Regions from separate parts of the Enterococcus spodopteracolus genome, predicted to be linked through region 1. Evidence: predicted binding sites of a transcription regulator. Region 1 holds the regulator's gene; each other region holds the start of a gene.

Region 1 (4,141 bases):
ATAAGCCATTGGCGCGGCACCCATTGGTAACCCCGGATGTCCTGAATTTGCTTTTTGTACTGCATCGACACTCAATGTACGGATCGTATTCACACCAAGCTGATCAATTTTATCAAACAATGTAACCCCTCCTGTAATTTAGGTTTTTTTTACCTATATTTCTACTTCTAATTTTATAGTATCTCCTCTAAAAAAGCAACGACTTTTAGTTTTTTTTACTAAAACTTGCTATTTCGGTCGTGGAGGCCTTTTTTCTTCTGGATTTCTTTCAATTTATCTGGTGTGACATCATTTCCATCGGGATCAACCACTTTCATCCCTTCAATATGATGTCTCATGCCAGAACGAAAGGCTGTCAGATATGCTTCTCGTAATTCCTTTTGCTCTTTGACTTCAGCTGGTGTCAATCCTTCTGCTTTTTTCTTTTTAGCTAACTGATTGATACGTTCGATTTTTTCAGGCGATAACACAACTATTCCTCCTCGCTTTTGCTTCTCCTACATCTTATATAAAAAATGAAAAAAAAACAACTACATCAATAGTCTTTAATGCGAACATTTGTTTGAAATCAAGTGTTTTCTATGGTACTATTTAGTTATCAAGTGAAAGAAGGTGTACCTTGTGGCCCGACAAACTGAAACAAGACAAATCGAAGTCTTAAGATATATTCACGAACAAGTGACCCAAAAAGGCTATCCACCGACTGTCCGTGAGATCGGAGAAGCTGTTCAGCTTTCTTCAACATCGACAGTCCATGGTCATCTTGCCCGATTAGAGAAAAAAGGCTTTATTCAAAGAGACCCTACGAAACCACGTGCAATCGAATTGACGCAACAAGGATTATCAAAAATTGGGATTCGCCCAACGACGATCCCTGTTCTCGGCGTTGTTACTGCCGGAGAGCCGATACTAGCTGTCGAAGAAGCTTCTGACTTCTTTCCAGTCCCACCAAACCTTTCCTCAGAAGAAGGCAGTCTGTTCATGTTGACGATCCGAGGAGAAAGTATGATCAATGCTGGGATATTGGATGGCGATAATGTCATTGTCCGCAAACAAGAAACTGCACAAAATGGTGATATCGTGATTGCGATGACTGCAGAAGACGAAGCAACTTGCAAACGGTTCTATAAAGAAAGAGATCATTTCCGTTTGCAACCCGAGAATGATTTACTGGAACCGATCATTTTAGATGAGGTGTCGATCTTAGGTCGTGTCGTTGGTCTGTACCGTAGTCATATTTATTGATAAGAAAAGAAAATTCAGTTATTTATCTACGAGCTTGAGATCACGATCTCAAGCTCGTCTTTTCCTCTTTTTAGTAGATATCTTTGTTCTTTTTGAACTTCCCTCTTTACAAACCGAACAAAAGTTCGTATACTAACGGTACGAACTTTTGTTCGCATTCTATAAAGAGGTGAAAATCATGAAATCAATGAGACGTTTTGGTTTAGTATTGATCGTTTTGTTTTTAGGTATTATTATTGGTAATTTTGGTCTACGTACAGCATTGTTGGTTTTTGTTCCTTTGTTTACATTGTGGTTTATGTTGTGGGATGAAAAAAAATACCGTCAATCACAACGTCGTCAATCCCATGAAGACTCCTTCTATCACGAAACCTATTACAGCTCCAGGCACTCGTAAAAGTAAATAAGATCGCTTCTATGAAAATTCCGTCCAAGCAAACGATGATCGCTCGTTTGCTTTTTTTAACGACAAACTGACTACCTACTCCTTGCACTCAATTGTTCCATCAATAAATTGAGGCTACTCATCCAACGAAAATCCCCTTCCGCAAACGATTCATCCGTTTGTGGAAGGGGGGTTTCTGTTCAATATTTTATTTGATTAATACTCCATCAAGGTAATCATGTCGTAGCCTTCGATTTTGTCACGACCATGCAAGTCCATCAACTCGATCAAAAAGGCACAACCCACAACAACTCCGCCAAGTTCTTCGATCAATTCGATCGTTGCTTTGATTGTTCCACCTGTTGCTAATAAATCATCACAGATCAAGACTCTTTGTCCTGGTTGAATTGCATCTTTGTGCAGCGTCAAGGTATCTGTACCGTATTCAAGTCCGTAAGTGACTTCGATCGTTTCACGAGGTAATTTTCCTTTTTTACGAACAGGAGCAAAGCCCACGCCTAATTCGTAAGCCACTGGACAACCTACGATAAATCCACGTGCTTCTGGTCCAACGACCATATCGATACGTTTTTCTTTCGCATAATCAACGATTTGCTTCGTTGCTTCACGATAAGCGTCTCCATCAGCCATCAATGGCGAGATATCTCTAAATATAATTCCTTTTGACGGATAGTCAGGAATACTGGCAATATAATTTTTTAAATCCACTTATTGTTTCCTCCTAGGTTGTTAACCATTTTTTTATTGTGGGAATGTCACTTAATAGTAAGAATTCCTCTGACTTGATTTTTTTTAATCGCTCCTGATAGCGGTCACTTGCAGTCAATGGATGACTCGCCGGATCTGCGACTTTCTCCAAAACACCATTGTTTATTGTAACAAACTTCAACTCAAAAAACACCTGTATCATAAAAATTAATAATTTTTGTGGAATTTTTAAATAATTGGCCATTGCACCTAATTTATGTCGGATATCGATCCGTTCTTGCGCATGGATCAGTTTGAAGAGTCGAGCATATTGTTCTCTTGTTCCTACACCGTTCAAGTATGCTTCATCAACAGAAATACCTAAAAAGTAAACTCGGCTAAAGGAGCCAAATGATAAGATCTCTTTCAAGTCGGTCAAATCCGTTGGACAATCGATCACGACTAATGCGTTTGGTTCATTTTCCTGAATCCATGATTGAATCATTTCTTTATCTGTCCAACGAATGATGTGTTTTTGTATCGACTCATTTAGTTCTTTGATCGATGCTTCATCAAACGCTAAATAGAACGGACTTTCGATGTCATTTGCTAGTGTTCGGTAACGTTTCGCTCGCCAATCAAATACTTGCAATCCTTCTACTTCAAAGTCAGAAATCATCAGCTGCGGTTTTTTGCGCCCATTCCATTCATTGATCGATAATTGTCCTACAATATCAAGTGAATCGTCTACAAATTCGTTTTCTTGAGGGCCAAAACCAAACGCGACAGCATCTAATTGACTATCTTCATCTATTAAAGAGAGCTTCAAGTGCTGTTGGTTCGAGCCGATTCGTTTCACATTTTGGACAGCAACCTGTTTGAATAAAAAGTTAGGTACAGGATTATCTGTTCCGAATGGTGCCAGTAATTTCAATGTGGCGATTTGTTCGACCGTTACATCTTTTGGGGAGACGATTTCATCGATCGCCAACACAGGACCTTTGGACAAGTCGATTTGCTTTTCTTCTATATAAGCATTCATCCGGTCTTGTAACTGAGGGATATTTTCCGTTGGCATTGTTAATCCGACTGCTGCATGATGGCCGCCAAAAAATGTAAACAATTCACGCATCTCATTCAGCATATCGAAAAGATTCAACGCTTCGATACTTCGACCTGATCCTTTTGCAACAGACTGGTCTTTGATATCTAGAACGATTGTTGGTTTTCCTGTTTTGTTCATGATTTTTCCTGCGACGATCCCTAGTACACCTTCATGCCAACCAGGATGTGCTAATAAATGGATCTGGTTCTCTTCATTGATCATCGCCAATGCTTCTGAGGTGATTTGCTCAACGATCGCTTTACGTTCTTCATTGACCGTTTGTAGCTGCTCAGCTAACGTCTGAGCTTGACTTTCATCGAATGTGGCTAGTAATTCAACCGCTGGATTAGGGTCTCCCATCCGGCCGATGGCATTCAAGCGCGGCGCAATCGAAAAACCGATCATCGTTTCATCCGCTTCATTCGCACGTACACTACTTTTCGCAAACAGCGCCTGTAAGCCTACTCGCTCGGTATGACGAATTGCCTCTAAGCCTAACGCCACTAGCGTCCGATTCTCATCGGTCATAGAGACAAGGTCAGCGATTGTGCCAATTGCGACTAAATCTAAAAATTCTGCTGGTGGTTCTTCCAACAAAGCGGTCGCTACTTTAAATGCGACACCGACACCTGCTAATTCTCCAAAAGGATAATTGCCTCGTGGATGGCGGGGATGGATGATTGCATAAGCCGCCGGTA
Region 2 (4,141 bases), on a different contig from region 1:
ATTATCAAGCCTACGGTGAAGTCTTCGAAGATGCGGGCATCCAACATCTCAACATGAAAAAAACTTGTGAAGCATCCAAGTAAAAACAGTAAGTAAGATGAAGATTCCTTCACTTACTTACTGTTTTCGTTTACTTTTGCGACAATTGCTTGTAACGGTCATACCAAATATCAATATAGCCTTCTGAGAATGGGCCATCTCCATTATTGATCCAGTCAACCAAAATCTTCACGTTTTCTTTTAAAATGAAGTCAATATCACTTGGATAATTCATCATTTGACTATGCATTTCATATTCATCGACATCTAACAAGCGCTTCTCGCCATCAGGAAAAACCTTGATATCTAAGTCATAATCAATATATTTTAATGCTTCATCATCTAATAAAAAAGGTGAAGCCAGATTACAATAATAGGAAACCCCCTTTTCTCTGATCATTGCTATTACATTGAACCAGTATTTTTTGTGAAAGTATACAATCGCTGGTTCTCGCGTCACCCAACGGCGTCCATCAGACTCTGTTACAAGAGTATGATCATTGACACCGATCATTGAATGTTCGCTTGTTTTCAATACCATGGTATCACGCCACGTTCGATGCAATTTGCCGTCGTGTTTATAACTTTGGATCGTTACAAACTCTCCTTCTTTTGGAACTCCCATCGCAATCCTTCCTTAGCAACATTTTGTGCTTTGTGTTGGGGTGTTCATTACACCGACATCGTAATTATTATAGCAATAAAAATCATCTTTGCCTAGAAAGGATTACTATTGTTTCGATTTTTATTCAACTGCTCGACTAGCTTCATTTGTACTTTTGGGAAAACCACTTGTTTAAATGCTTCTGGTATCAGCCACTGCGTCTGTTTGCCAGTTTCAGATAGGTCTTTTTCAGTCTTAGGCAACCGACCATAAAACAATAAAACATGCCATTTCAGATGACTGAAGATATGCGTCACTTCCCCTAAGTGACGTTTTTGCCATACGATTTTATCCGCATGAGCAAAAGGCAATACTGAAGCAACATCTTCGGCGACTAAAACCTCATCAAACAAACTGATTTCGTTCTTAGGTTGCCAGTCTGCTTCTAGTTTTTCGTATACCTCTTTCGTTACTTCTGCCATCGGAAATGTCCACATATCAGCCAGTAATTTTTGGTGATCTCGTTGTTCAAAATAAAAAGCACCTTCTGCGTTTTCAATCGCTGCACAAACATAATAAACATTTCGCGGCTTTGCTTTTTTTGTTTTGACAGGATAGGCGGTTTGGATCCCTTTTTCTTTTGCTAAACAAAAAGCTTGGATCGGGCATTCCTCACATTTAGGCGAGGTCGGCGTGCAGATTGCTGAGCCAAGATCCATCAATGCTTGATTGAACTCACCCGGATGCTCTTCGTCAATGATTTTTCGCATGGCTTGATCAAATACTTTGCGACTCGATGCTTTCGCAATATCTTCTTCAATACAGAACAGCCGACTAACTACACGCATGACATTTCCATCAATCGCTGGTTCAGGTAGCCCAAAAGCAATACTTGCGATTGCCTCTGTTGTATAAGGTCCAATCCCTTTTAATGTACTGATTTCTTCCGGCGTTTGTGGCATCTTTCCGTCAAAATCTTCCATAATTTGTTTTGCAGCAGCTTGAATATTTCTGGCCCGCGAGTAGTAACCTAAGCCTTCCCAAGCTTTCAGAAGTTTTTCTTCGGGTGCTTGCGCCAACGCTTCGATGGTTGGGAACCACTCCATAAAGCGATAAAAATAATCAATGACTGTATCGACTCTGGTTTGTTGCAACATGATTTCTGATATCCAAATACGATAAGGGTCTTGATTGTAACGCCAAGGAAGATTTCTCTTTTCAAGTTCATACCATTCAATAAAACGTTCTTGAAATTCTGTTGTTTTTTCTAAGGACCACTTTTCCCATTCTCTACTCACTTGCTTCTTCTTCCTTTTCTAAAATAAAGCGCTGGATCATCTCAAAATCAAAGCCTTTTTGATAGAGACCCTGCTTTACTTTCATCTTTCTCTTTTGAGGTTCAAAGCGACTATTCTTACGCCAGATCTTCTCTCCTTGTTGTACTAAAAGCTCATATTCAGCTTCTGGATCGGTTTCTTGAGGTAAGGTTTGCATCGCTTCTTGGATCACATCATTGGTAAATCCTTTTGTCATCAATTTCTGTTGGATATTCCGTAATAGATCCTTTTGGCTTTTGGCTCGATTTTTTTCGTAAGTCTTTTCCGCTGTTTGCCGTGCATTTTCTACTTGCTCTTCAAATGGGTACTGGCTTAAAGACTGCTCGATCACTTCTGGTGAGAGCCCTTTTTGTTGCATTTGTTGAGCTAATTTTTTTGGTCCTTTATCACTCAAACGCATATTCGTTCGGACGTAACTTTCACCAAACGTCAAATCGTCAACAAGACCTAATCCTTTTAATTTTTCAATGATTTTATGACGGTCTTCTTGTCCGATCTCTTTATCTTTTAAATAGATCCGAATTTCTTTTTCCGTTCGTAATTGGTAACTCAAATAATTTAATGCTTGTTGTAAACCAAAATCATAACCTGTACTTTTTTTGATTTCAGCTAATTTATCTTCTGTCAATTCTTGTCCTTTTAATAAACGATAGCGTACTAAAATATCTTCTGATACTTGTAGTGTTTCGCCATCTGATAGATCGATCTGATAAAAAGGCCCCTTGCCTTTACTGATTCTTGCAATAGAAAGCAAACTATCCCTCCTCGAACATATATTCCTATCATAACATAGAAAATCCCCAACTTTCGCTATAATATGTTAGAATATAGCCACATAATGATAAAAAGGGAGATACCTATGCCAGAAGCAATTGTTAAAAACGGCCAAACGATCACATTAAAAATTAAACGTTTAGGGATCAACGGAGAAGGAATCGGCTACTTTAAACGCATGATCGTCTTTGTTCCGTATGCTCTTCCTAAAGAAGAAGTTCTAGTGAAGATCACCAAAGCGACCCCTCGCTATGCCGAAGGCCAACTCGTCAAAGTCAAAAAAACAAGTAGTGACCGTGTGACTGCTCCATGTCCAGTCTACTATGAATGTGGTGGTTGCCAATTGCAACATTTAGCGTACCATGCACAACTCGATTTCAAAAAAGATTTGCTTTTGCAAGCCTTAGAAAAATTCAAACCCGCCGGTTATCATAAGTATCCACTTTTACCTACGATTGGAATGGAGGATCCATGGCGTTACCGGAACAAAGCGCAATTTCAATTGAGAAAAAATAAACAGACAGATAAAATTGAAGCTGGACTCTATCAAGCCAATTCTCATGACTTAGTGGCGATTACTGATTGTTTAGTGCAAGAGCCTGCAACACAAAAAGTGATGAATACAATCGTCGATTTATTGAATAAATATGATTTACCGATTTATGATGAACGTGCGGATAGCGGAATTTTCCGCACAATCATGGTTCGAGTGGGTATACAGACAGGTGAGCTACAAGTTGTCTTTATCACCCGGAGCCAAAAATTCCCACAAAAAAATACTCTGATTCGTGAGATCAATCAACAACTCCCTGAAGTCGTTTCGATCATGCAAAACGTGCAACCTTTAAAAACCTCCCTCGTGATGGGTGACGAAACAAAACACCTTTGGGGAAAAGAAGCTATTGAGGAACGGATCAATGAAGTAACTTTTGATCTTTCGCCTCGTGCCTTTTTCCAGTTGAATCCTCAACAAACAGAAGTCTTATACGGTGAGGGAATCAAAGCTTTGGCCATCCAACCAGAAGAAACAATCGTAGATGCTTATTGTGGTGTTGGGACAATTGGTTTGAGTGTGGCAAACAAAGCAAAAGAAGTGCGTGGAATGGATACTATCCCTCAAGCCATCGCAGATGCACAGAAAAACGCACAACGATTAGGATATGAGAATACTCGTTATGAAGTGGGGACGGCAGAAGAGCTCTTACCAAAGTGGTTGAATGAAGGCTTTCGTCCGGATGGGATCATCGTTGATCCGCCACGTACTGGTTTGGATGAGCAGTTGATCCAAGCAATTTTAAAAAATCCACCACAAAAATTCGTTTATATTTCTTGCAATGTTTCGACTTTAGCAAGAGACCTCGTCCAATTAGCGAAAGTATTTCACGTC
Region 3 (4,141 bases), on a different contig from region 1:
AGATGATGCTTTTGATCCTAGTTTTGAAGTTAAAGGATTAGATGAAGTTGCTGAAAAAGCTACTGATATTGTTAATTTAGACGATATTAAACGTATGATCGATGAAGAAGTAAATAGATCATATAAAGATTGGAGCCCGGAAAAATCTTACGGATCTCGATTTGAGATAAAAGAGGAGGGCCTATTTTATCGACAATTTGCTAGAAATAGCAATGACTCACAGTTTAGTTTTAATTCTGCAACAAACAATGGAAATTTGGTAAAGATTGTCAGCGTAAAGAGATATTACGGTGGAACTGAGAACAAGTTGAATTCTGAATTTACTGCTATAATTGGCTACTCAGACTTATTTCTTGATGAAGAAAATAAAGTTAACGTTGCTGACCTAGTATCTATCACAGATACTAAGGATTCGACTTATTCCGTGGAATCTGTTATACAACTGTATGAGGGATATGGATATAAGCGAGTCGAAGAATAATTTACTAATTTTGTCTACCGTAAGAGTTCCGGTGGACAATTTTTATTTTGAAAGAAGGCTTCTTTGAACTCGTGAGGAAATATAGAAGGATTTTAGTTATGTACGTCTCTTGTACACTACTTCAGTATTTTATTTTTATGTTATAAAATTGATAGTGATATTTATTTAGCAGATGAGAGAACTATTATATAAAAAACGTGTTCATACGAGCATTCTAAGGTCAGGTTCACTCATTAAGATGTATCATTGGTCGAACGAAGCGTCATACCAGCTACGAATAGACATATTTTTAGAAAGGAACGAAGCAAATGAAAGAACAACAATTAGGCTATACTTTTTGGGGACGTCCATTATATGGATTAGAACGAAGAACGGCTGTATCGATTGACTGTGCTTGTGGTGAATTGATTCAACTCAATATTCAAACGAAACAATACAATTGTAAAAATTGTGGGAATTGTTACCAATTCATTGATCAAGACTTCCAATTGCTAAATGAAAAAAATAAGTAGGTTTATTATAGTCAGACAATTAGTCTGACTTTTTTGTTATTTTAGAATGTTCCCCTTTACAGAAACGAACATATGTTTGTATAATCGAATTGAAATGGGGGAGATTATTATGCTTGATTACTCAAATGAACCAGTAAATGATTACTACTTAATTGATATGAAGTCGTTTTATGCGAGTGTTGAGTGTGTAGAAAGAAATTTAAATCCATTAACAACGCCTTTAGTTGTGATGAGTCGAGCGGATAATACAGGGTCAGGGCTTACTTTAGCAGCGGCACCAACTGCCAAAAGTAAATATGGAATCACGAACGTCAGTAGACCACGTGATCTACCTTATCCACTACCAAAAGAATTACACATTGTACCACCAAGGATGAACTTATATATAAAAAAAAATATGGAAGTAAATAGTATTTTTCGGCAATACGTCGCAGATGAAGACTTATTGATCTATTCCATCGATGAGTCGATTCTAAAGGTAACCAAATCGCTGAACTTATTTACGACACCTGGTACAAGAAGTGAGAGACGAAAACAGCTCGCAAGACAGATACAGTTACATGTTTACCGTGAAACTGGTTTGATCGCAACTGTCGGTGTAGGTGATAATCCACTTTTGGCTAAACTTGCCTTAGATAATGAAGCTAAGCATAATAAGGGATTTCTGGCGGAATGGAAGTATCAAAATGTGCCAGAAAAAATTTGGACGATTAAAGATATGACGGACTTTTGGGGTATCGGATCACGCATGAAAAAAAGATTGAACCATATGGGGATTCTGAGTATTAAAGATTTAGCCAATTGGGACCCATACGCGCTTAAGAGGCAACTAGGGGTTATTGGACTACAGCTCTACTTTCATGCGAATGGCATTGATCGAACAGATATTGCAGAACCGCCAGAACCAACCAAAGAGAAATCTTATGGGAATTCTCAGGTGCTACCGAAGGATTATACGAGGAAAGAAGAAGTAGAGATCGTGGTGAAGGAAATGGCGGAACAAGTGGCTGCACGTATTCGACAGCATAATTGCAAGACTGGTTGTGTTCGCTTGTATATAGGTACGTCGATTCTGGAATCAAAGTCAGGGTTTTCGCACCAAATGAAAATCCCACTCACTGATAACACGAAAGAGCTTCAGTACTACTGCCTGTATCTATTCAACAAATATTATGAAGGACAAGAAGTAAGGCACGTTGGAATTACGTATAGTAAGCTCGTTTATACCGATTCGCTTCAGCTTGATTTGTTTAGTGATCCACAGCAACAAATTAATGAGGAAAAACTAGATAAGATTATCGACAAGATCCGACAGAAATATGGATTTACGTCGATTGTACACGCTTCTTCTAAGTTAGAAGGCGCACGTAGTATTACTAGAAGTACATTGGTTGGTGGACATGCTGGGGGCAATGGAGGGCTTAATAATGATTGATTACAACGATCGAGGACGTTTGAAATGGGCAGGCTTTTATCTTTCAGATCACACAGAAAAGATCGATGCCGACGTTGAGCAGCGTGCAAATCAAAACTTGGCCAAAGAACAAATGACGACTGAAGAGATTACGGAAGTATTGAACGCTGCTGTCCTGAAAAGAAAAACTGTTTGTATCCAAAAGGAAGAACGAGACTCTGAAGGCTACTATCCGGACGATATTATTGGTGAAATCAGAGGACATGATGAATTAGGAATCTTTGTTGGAGAGCATAAGGTCCATTACGATGAAATTCGCCACATTGGAATCCAGGAGTTAGATAAATGGAGTCAGCTATGAATATCATTCAACAGTACGAATGGCGCTATATTTACTATGAAGAATTACTAGAGGAAATTTGGGGATATGGGCAACAATTGATTGACGAGGTTGGCGTTGAATGCTTTACCTTTTATGTGGAAGCTAGCGCAGGGTATCATAGTTTCTACTATTATATTGCGCCGTATGAAGAGAGTTAGAGAAGTACTGGGAGCAAAAAGGCTTTTTAGGGATCACTGGATCATCTGTACAGAAAATAGCGGTAAGGAAAGTAGAATAGATGCTAAATCACCCTTTCCAAAATCTAACGCTATTTTCTGTTTAGTTGTTTCAGTGATCCCTTTTCTACTGAAAATAAAGGGAATTGATGTGTGATAGAATAAATAGAAAGCTATTTGAAGAAAAAAATTATTATGTGTAGATAATATACAAAAGGAGTAAAAGAATTGAATCGATCAGAGTACAAACAAATGCTGACAATGAAATATTTTTACGAGGAGAAATTGCAAGAAATCAAAAAGAAACATAAGTCCGATCCGGATTTGTTTCATCCGATTGGGAAGGATCGATATTGTCTATACTGTGAGCAGTTTCGAGAAATCCAAGATAAGCTACAGCCTACTGTCAAACAATTAATGCAGTATGAAAAAACACACGAAGTCAAACAACCGGTGATTCAACAGTTGGCCGCAGTCCCCAAAAAGGAAAAGGCGAAGCCAAAAAAAGTGTATCAAGTCTATTCTCTCTTGTTCAAAGATGGTTCAGAATATTTGGTTTATACGTTCGCCCAGGAAACTGGTTGTCGTTTATTAGGGAGACAGATTTCAGAATTAAGTAAGGCAGTTCCTATCTCTAAGGAGTATTATTCTTCCATTTATTTAGAACAGGAAGATGGCTCGATTATTTCAGTAGAAGCACGCTTGCAAGAGCATTCGACTAAGAAAAGTTGGTTATTAGCAGAAAAACAGCAAACGAGAATAAAAGCGACAGGGAATTGTTTTAATGAAAAACCCTTTGAATATTTGAAGTATACTAAAGAACAATACAGCTGTTTGGTCACTTTTTGCGGGAATACGGAAATTAAAAAAACAAAGAAATTCTCAAAAAATGGGAAAGTAGCTTTTGAAACAGCGCGTGGCATGATTGCGTTAGAGTACGGACAAGTCCTTCTGAAGCTCTTCCCAGACACGTTCATAGTCATTAGTGAACAAGAATTTAGCGAATATTTTGTAGAAGACGAATCATTAGTATGGATGAAGAAAGAATAGAAAAGCAAGATGGGGTTAAGCCTATTTTTTTTGATGCCGATATTAGAGATTAGTCCCAGTGAATAAAAGAAGTAGACAATAGCATGTTATAAACGTTAAACTATTATTGCGAACGCAATAATAAGA

The links. The regulator LexA, encoded in region 1, represses DNA repair genes until DNA is damaged. The targets are predictions, from matches to a motif close to CNAACANNTGTTNG.
Region 2: the regulator LexA is predicted to act here: its motif matches at 2,747-2,760, upstream of recX (recombination regulator RecX).
Region 3: the regulator LexA is predicted to act here: its motif matches at 1,059-1,072, upstream of P3R27_RS13465 (Y-family DNA polymerase).

What each region holds. Positions count from the first base shown of each region.
Region 1 covers NZ_JARJHD010000005.1:7-4,147, forward strand. The annotation lists partial or broken gene P3R27_RS07955 (thiamine pyrophosphate-binding protein) at 1-120, opposite strand, end outside; gene P3R27_RS07960 (DUF896 family protein) at 219-470, opposite strand; gene lexA (transcriptional repressor LexA) at 622-1,245, shown strand; gene P3R27_RS07970 (hypothetical protein) at 1,424-1,642, shown strand; gene P3R27_RS07975 (adenine phosphoribosyltransferase) at 1,847-2,359, opposite strand; gene recJ (single-stranded-DNA-specific exonuclease RecJ) at 2,373-4,141, opposite strand, start outside.
Region 2 covers NZ_JARJHD010000004.1:66,160-70,300, forward strand. The annotation lists gene P3R27_RS06965 (GNAT family N-acetyltransferase) at 1-83, shown strand, start outside; gene ntdP (nucleoside tri-diphosphate phosphatase) at 131-664, opposite strand; gene mutY (A/G-specific adenine glycosylase) at 757-1,941, opposite strand; gene recX (recombination regulator RecX) at 1,934-2,734, opposite strand; gene rlmD (23S rRNA (uracil(1939)-C(5))-methyltransferase RlmD) at 2,840-4,141, shown strand, end outside.
Region 3 covers NZ_JARJHD010000021.1:4,141-8,281, forward strand. The annotation lists gene P3R27_RS13455 (LptM family lipoprotein) at 1-481, shown strand, start outside; gene P3R27_RS13460 (DNA helicase UvrA) at 790-993, shown strand; gene P3R27_RS13465 (Y-family DNA polymerase) at 1,103-2,428, shown strand; gene P3R27_RS13470 (hypothetical protein) at 2,421-2,768, shown strand; gene P3R27_RS13475 (hypothetical protein) at 2,765-2,947, shown strand; gene P3R27_RS13480 (hypothetical protein) at 3,194-4,015, shown strand.